2 regions of the Kineococcus esterisolvens genome follow, and region 2 is predicted to be linked to the other one. Evidence: riboswitches for the same ligand, from Rfam matches in the RefSeq annotation. Region 2 holds a riboswitch; the other holds the start of a gene.

Region 1 (3,197 bases), on a different contig from region 2:
GGGCAGGACCCGTGCGACCTGCGGCTGTCCTCGGGTGACGCGGCCGTCGCGGCCCTGGTGGCCGGGCGGGTGCCGCTGTTCGAGTTCGCGATCCGCTCGACGATCTCCCGCTACGACCTCGACAGCGAGGCCGGCCGCCTGGCCGCGCTGGACGCGGCCGCCCCGATCGTCGCGACGATCCGCGACCGCGGTCTGCGGCAGCGCTACGCGGTCAACCTGGACCGCTGGACGGGCTTCCTCGACGAGCGCTTCGTGCTGGACCGGGTGCGCCGGCACGCCGGGGACGGGCACGGCGGCCGCGACGGGCACGGCGGGACGTCCCGCCGCAGCGGGACCGGCGAGCAGGCCGCCGCCCGCCCCGCCCCGCCGGCCCAGCGGGTCGACGACGTCGTCGAGCAGCTGGAGCGGCGGGTGCTGTCGTGCGCGCTGCAGGCGCCGTGGGTGGTCGCCGAGGACTTCGCCGAACTGCCCGCCGACGCCTTCACCGCACCCGTGCACCGCGCCGTGCACGACGCGGTCACCGCCGCGGGCGGTCCGCTGGAGGCGCCGCAGGGGCCGGCGTGGGTGGCGGCGGTGCTGGAGTACGCCGACGGCCCCGTCGCGGCGCTGGTGCAGGAGCTGGCCGTGACGGAGCTGCCCGTCAGCGACGAGGAGGAGCTGGAGCGCTGGGGCCGCTCGCTGGTGGCGGCGCTGGCCGGTCAAGCGGCCACCCGCGCGGTCGCCGACGCGCGGCGGCTCCTGCAGCGGCTGGACCCCTCGGCGCAGGCGCAGGAGTACCTGGCGGCCTCCTCGGAGCTGTTCCGCCTGGAGGCCGCCCGGCGGGCCTGGCAGGAGCGCGCGCAGGGGTCCTGACGGGGCCCGGCCCGTGACGCGGGCACCCGGGAGGGGCTGGTACGGTTGACGTGCTGTCGCCGGGGGTTCACCCGGCGGTGGTCCCGCATAGCTCAATTGGCAGAGCAGCCGGCTGTTAACCGGCAGGTTGTTGGTTCGAGTCCAACTGCGGGAGCTCCTCGAGGGGGCGTGCGCACGCACGCCCCCTTCGTCGTCCCCGGCTCCACGGGGACCCGTGGAGGAGGTGGCCGTGCCCGCTCGGCGCTCCAGCGCCCCCGCGGCGATCCTCGTGCCGCTGCTGCTGGTCGTGCTGGCCGTCGCGCTGTGGCGCGCGCTCGCCGGCGGCGCGCCCACCGGGACCGGCGCCGCGACCGGCGACGCGGCCGAGGCGCTGGCCGCGCTCGAGGTGCGTGCCGCCGCCCCCTCCACCGGTTACGAGCGCGAGCTGTTCGGCGACGGCTGGGTGGACGTGGACGCCGACGGCTGCCGCACCCGCGACGACGTCCTGCAGCGGGACCTGACCGGGGTCCGCCTGGGCGAGGACGGCTGCACGGTGCTGTCCGGCACGCTGGAGGACCCCTACTCCGGGGACGAGATCGCCTTCCGCCGCGGGCGGGGCACCAGCGACGACGTGCAGATCGATCACGTCGTCGCGCTCGCCGCCGCCTGGCGCACCGGCGCGCAGGAGCTCAGCGACGACGAGCGCGTCCGCTTCGCCAACGACCCCCTGGAACTGCTGGCCGTGGACGGGGCGCTGAACCAGTCCAAGGGCGACGACGACGCCTCCGAGTGGCTGCCGCCGGTGGGGGAGTGCGAGTACGTCGCCCGGCAGGTCGCCGTCAAGAGCGCGTGGGGGCTGTGGGTGACGCCCGCCGAGGGCGAGGCGATGGCCGACGTCCTCGCCGGCTGCCCCGGGCAGGAGCTGCCCGGTCCCTGAGACGGCCGGGCGGCCGCAGCCGCCCGGTGCGGACCGGTGGGGCCCGGTGCGGCGCACCGGCGAGGGGGCCCGCGCACCTCCGCCGATGCCCTACGCTGATCGGACCATCCAGAGCGGCCGAGAGACCTGGCTCGACGACGCCGCAGCAACCCCCCTCGGGAGGGTGCTCATGCCGGGACCGATGGGAGGGTTCTGTTGACCTACTCCGGCGACCTCACGGCGCGTGAGGCGTTCGAGCTGCTGCGCGACGACGGCGACGCCGTCCTCGTGGACGTCCGCACCGAGGCGGAGTGGACGTACGTCGGGGTGCCCGACACCGCCGAGCTGGGCAGGTCGCCGATCTTCGCCTCGTGGTTGCCGGTGGAGCAGGACGCGCCCGGTGCGAGGTTCCTCGCGGAGCTGGCGCGCGCGGGCGTCGAGCCGGGCCACCGCGGCCCGGTGGTGTTCCTGTGCCGCTCGGGCAAGCGGTCCGTCGCCGCCGCCGAGGCCGCCACGGCCGCCGGCATCGGCCCCAGCTACAACGTCCTCGACGGCTTCGAGGGAGACCTGGACGAGCACGGGCACCGCGGCGGCGCCGGCTGGCGCGCGCAGGGCCTGCCGTGGAGGCAGTCGTGAACGAGCAGCGACCGCGCCCCTGGCGCCCCGACACCACCGCCGTGCGCGGCGGCCTGGCCCGCTCGGGTTTCGAGGAGACCTCCGAGGCGATGTACCTGACGTCCGGGTACGTCTACGACTCCGCCGCTGCCGCCGAGGCCGCGTTCACCGGTGAGGTCGACCGCTACGTCTACTCCCGCTACGGGAACCCCACGGTCTCGGTGTTCACCGAGCGGCTGCGGCTGCTGGAGGGCGCCGAGGCGTGCTACGGACTGGCCAGCGGCATGTCCGCGGTGTTCTACGCCCTGGGGGCGTTGCTGGGTGCCGGCGACCGGGTCGTGGCCGCCCGCAGCCTGTTCGGCTCCTGCTACGTCATCCTCGACGAGATCCTGCCCCGCTGGGGCGTGACGACGGAGTTCGTCGACGGCGAGGACCTCGCGCAGTGGGAGCGGGCCCTGGCCACGCCCGCGCAGGCGGTGTTCTTCGAGACCCCGGCGAACCCCATGCAGACCCTCGTGGACATCGAGGCGGTCGCGGATCTCGCCCACGCGGCCGGCGCGGTCGTGGTGGTGGACAACGCCTTCGCCAGCCCGGTGGGCCAGCGGCCGCTGCAGTTCGGCGCCGACGTCGTCGTGTACTCCGCGACCAAGCACATCGACGGCCAGGGGCGCGTGATGGGCGGCGCCGTCCTGGGCACCGCGGAGTTCGTCGGGGGCCGCCTCCAGGAGCTGACCCGGCACACCGGGCCCACCCTGAGCCCGTTCAACGCGTGGACGCTCGCCAAGGGCCTGGAGACCCTCGGCCTGCGGGTGCGGCACTCCGCTGCCACCGCGCT
Region 2 (3,197 bases):
GAAGGCCCCCAGGCGCTGGGCGAGGTGCGCGCTGGTGGACAGGCCGCCGCCGACCCACAGGTCGTAGCCGGCGCCGAGCTCGGGGTGGACCACCCCCACGAGGGAGATGTCGTTGATCTCGTGGACGACGTCCTGGCTGGGGTGGCCGGTCACGGCGGTCTTGAACTTGCGGGGCAGGTTCGCCAGTTCCGGGTCGCCGATGAACCGGTCCACGATCTCGGTGATGACGGGGGTGGGGTCGATGACCTCGTCGCGGGCGATGCCGGCGACCGGGCTGCCCAGCACCACGCGGGGGGTGTCGCCGCACGCCTCGGTGGTCTGCAGCCCCACCGCCTCCAGCCGCCGCCAGATCTCCGGGACGTCCTCGACGCGGACCCAGTGCAGCTGGACGTTCTGCCGGTCGGTGATGTCGGCGGTGTCCCGCGCGAACAGCGTGGAGATCTCGCCCACCACCCGCAGCTGCTCGGTCGTCAGGGAACCCCCGTCGATCCGCACGCGCAGCATGAAGAACTCGTCGGACAGCTCCTGGGCGGACAACTGCGCGGTGCGCCCGCCGTCGATGCCGGGGCGCCGCTGCGTGTACAGGCCCCACCAGCGGAACCGGCCGTTGAGGTCGTCTGAGGCGATGGAGGAGAAACCCTCCCTCGCGTACACCTGCTCGATGCGCTCGCGGACGTTCAGCCCGCTGTCGGCCGCCTTGAACTCCTCGTTGTGGTTCAGCGGTGCCGTGCCGTCCACGCGCCACTGCCCGTTCCCGCCGGGGCGGGGGGCTCGCGGTGCACGGCGGGGTGGCGGCGGGACGGTCTGCGGGGTGGCGGTGGGACTGGCTTCGGGTGTCATGGAACCTCACGGGGGAGACGGGTGCTCCTCGTGAGGAGACCCTCAGCTGGTGGGCTGCAGCGAGCGACCGGAGCGGCAGGCGTAGGCGCTCTGCAGCCGCATGAGGTCGACGTACCGGCGCGAGATCAGGCGCACGGCAGAGGGCTGGACCACGTGACCACGTTAGGGCACGAGCGCGGGAACTCCAACACGTCCGCCGGCCCGCGCGCCGCGCGCACCACCGGGGTGTTGACCGGCGGTCGAGGGTCCTCTACCGTCAGCAGCGGTCACGAGTGCCAGCGCGAAGCCCCGGCTCGCTGGTCGGCAACCCTCCTTTCGCGGCGGGGTGCTCCGGGTGAGGACCTGGCCGTTCGCCGCTCGGCGTCCGGCAAGCGCGGACCCTCGGGTCCACGGACGACGGATGGACCGCTCGTGCACAAGTTCGCCCTGCTCGCTGTCGTCGGCCTGCTGGCCCAGCTGGTCGACGGATCCCTCGGCATGGCCTACGGGGTCACCTCCACGACGCTGCTGCTCGTCGTCGGCGCCAGTCCCGCGGCCGCGTCCGCGACGGTGCACCTGGCCGAGATCGGCACGACCCTGGCCTCCGGTGCGGCGCACTGGCGCTTCGGCAACGTCGACTGGCGCGTCGTGGTGCGCGTCGGCGTCCCCGGGGCGGTGGGCGCGTTCGCGGGCGCGACGGTCCTGTCGTCGCTGCCGATGGAGGTGGCCGCCCCGGTGATCAGCACCCTGCTGCTGCTGCTGGGCGTCTACGTGCTGCTGCGATCGGCCGTCGCCCGCTTCGACGAGCGTTCCCTGCACCGGCCGCTGCGACGCCGGTTCCTCGCCCCGCTGGGGCTGGTGGCCGGCTTCGTCGACGCGACCGGGGGCGGCGGCTGGGGGCCGGTGGGCACCCCGGCACTGCTCGCCTCCGGCCGGCTGGAACCCCGCAAGGTGATCGGCTCGGTGGACACCAGCGAGTTCCTGGTCGCCGTCGCCGCCAGCGCGGGGTTCCTCGTGGGCCTCGGTTCGCAGGGCATCGCCTGGACGTGGGTCCTGGCGCTGTTGGCCGGTGGGCTGATCGCCGCGCCGATCGCGGCCTGGCTGGTGCGGCACGCACCGCCGCAGGTGCTGGGTGCCGCCGTCGGCGCCGTCATCGTGCTCACCAACGCCCGGACGCTGCTGCGCAGCGACGCCGTCGCCGCCCCCGACGCGGTCCGCTGGGTCGTGTACGCGCTCGTCCTGACCGCCGGCGCCGTCGGCGTCGCCCACTCGGTGCGCCGCCACCGTCGGCGCATCACCAGCCCCACCCCCGAGAGCGAGAGGAGCGGCGCGCAGTGACGTACGTCATCGCCCAGCCCTGCGTGGACGTGAAGGACAAGGCCTGCATCGAGGAGTGCCCTGTCGACTGCATCTACGAGGGCGAGCGTTCGCTGTACATCCACCCCGACGAGTGCGTCGACTGCGGGGCGTGCGAGCCGGTGTGCCCGGTGGAGGCGATCTACTACGAGGACGACGTGCCCGAGCAGTGGTCGGCGTTCACCGCGGCCAACGTGGAGTTCTTCGACACCGTCGGCTCGCCCGGTGGTGCGGCGAAGATGGGCCTGATCGCCGCTGACCACCCGGTGGTCAGCGCGCTGCCGCCGCAGGGCGAGGGGCACTGAGCGCCCCGGCACCAGGCGAACACCGGCACCACCAGCACCACGGCACCACCAGCACCGCCACCCCATCCAGAGCGGCCGAGAGTCCTGGCTCGACGACGCCGCAGCAACCCCCCGGTCCCCGGGAGCGGGTGCTTCCGCCAGGTCGATGGAGTCGACGATGTCCACCCACCGCCCCACCTCCCGCCCCGCCGAGCACCGCGCGCGCCGGTGACCGTCGGCGCACTGGTCGCCGGCGCCGCCGGGCGGCCGACCCTGAGCTTCGAGTTGTTCCCGCCGCGCTCACCGGCGGCCCGTGACGCCCTGCACGGCACCGTCTCCCGCCTGGCCGCCACGGGCCCGGACTTCTTCTCGGTCACCCACGGCGCGGGTGGCGGCACCCGCGACGCCGGCTGCGAGCTGCTGCGCCACCTGCGCCGGGAGACCCGGGCGGTGGCCGTGGCGCACCTGACCTGCGTCGGGGCCACCCGCCGGCAGGTCGTGGACCTGGCCGAGGAGTTCTTCGCCGCGGGTGTGCGCGACGTGCTCGCCGTGCGCGGGGACCCGCCCTCCGGGCGGATCACCGAGCCGGTCCCCGACGACGCCGTGCGGCGCGCCTGCGACCTGGTGGAGCTGGTGCACGTCGCCGACCGGCACCACCGCGTCCGGGCCGGCGCCGCCGTCCTCCCGCTGAGCGTCGCGGTGGCCGCCTTCCCCTCCTCGCGGCGCGCCGGCGACCTG

What was found. Region 2 has a riboswitch for S-adenosylmethionine ahead of ACRYR8_RS00475 (sulfite exporter TauE/SafE family protein). Riboswitches for the same ligand answer to the same signal wherever they lie in the genome.
Region 1: another riboswitch for S-adenosylmethionine. It lies ahead of ACRYR8_RS01180 (rhodanese-like domain-containing protein); the one in region 2 lies ahead of ACRYR8_RS00475 (sulfite exporter TauE/SafE family protein).

Annotation. Positions count from the first base shown of each region.
Region 1 is NZ_JBJLRI010000002.1:29,288-32,484, reverse strand. Features, by position in the region: gene dnaG (DNA primase) at 1-852, shown strand, start outside; tRNA gene ACRYR8_RS01190 (tRNA-Asn) at 934-1,006, shown strand; gene ACRYR8_RS01185 (HNH endonuclease family protein) at 1,082-1,768, shown strand; SAM riboswitch class I at 1,870-1,956, shown strand; gene ACRYR8_RS01180 (rhodanese-like domain-containing protein) at 1,964-2,383, shown strand; gene ACRYR8_RS01175 (O-succinylhomoserine sulfhydrylase) at 2,380-3,197, shown strand, end outside.
Region 2 is NZ_JBJLRI010000001.1:102,652-105,848, reverse strand. Features, by position in the region: gene ACRYR8_RS00480 (nitrite/sulfite reductase) at 1-840, opposite strand, end outside; SAM riboswitch class IV at 1,105-1,220, shown strand; gene ACRYR8_RS00475 (sulfite exporter TauE/SafE family protein) at 1,252-2,157, shown strand; gene fdxA (ferredoxin) at 2,154-2,480, shown strand; SAM riboswitch class I at 2,540-2,632, shown strand; gene ACRYR8_RS00465 (methylenetetrahydrofolate reductase) at 2,688-3,197, shown strand, end outside.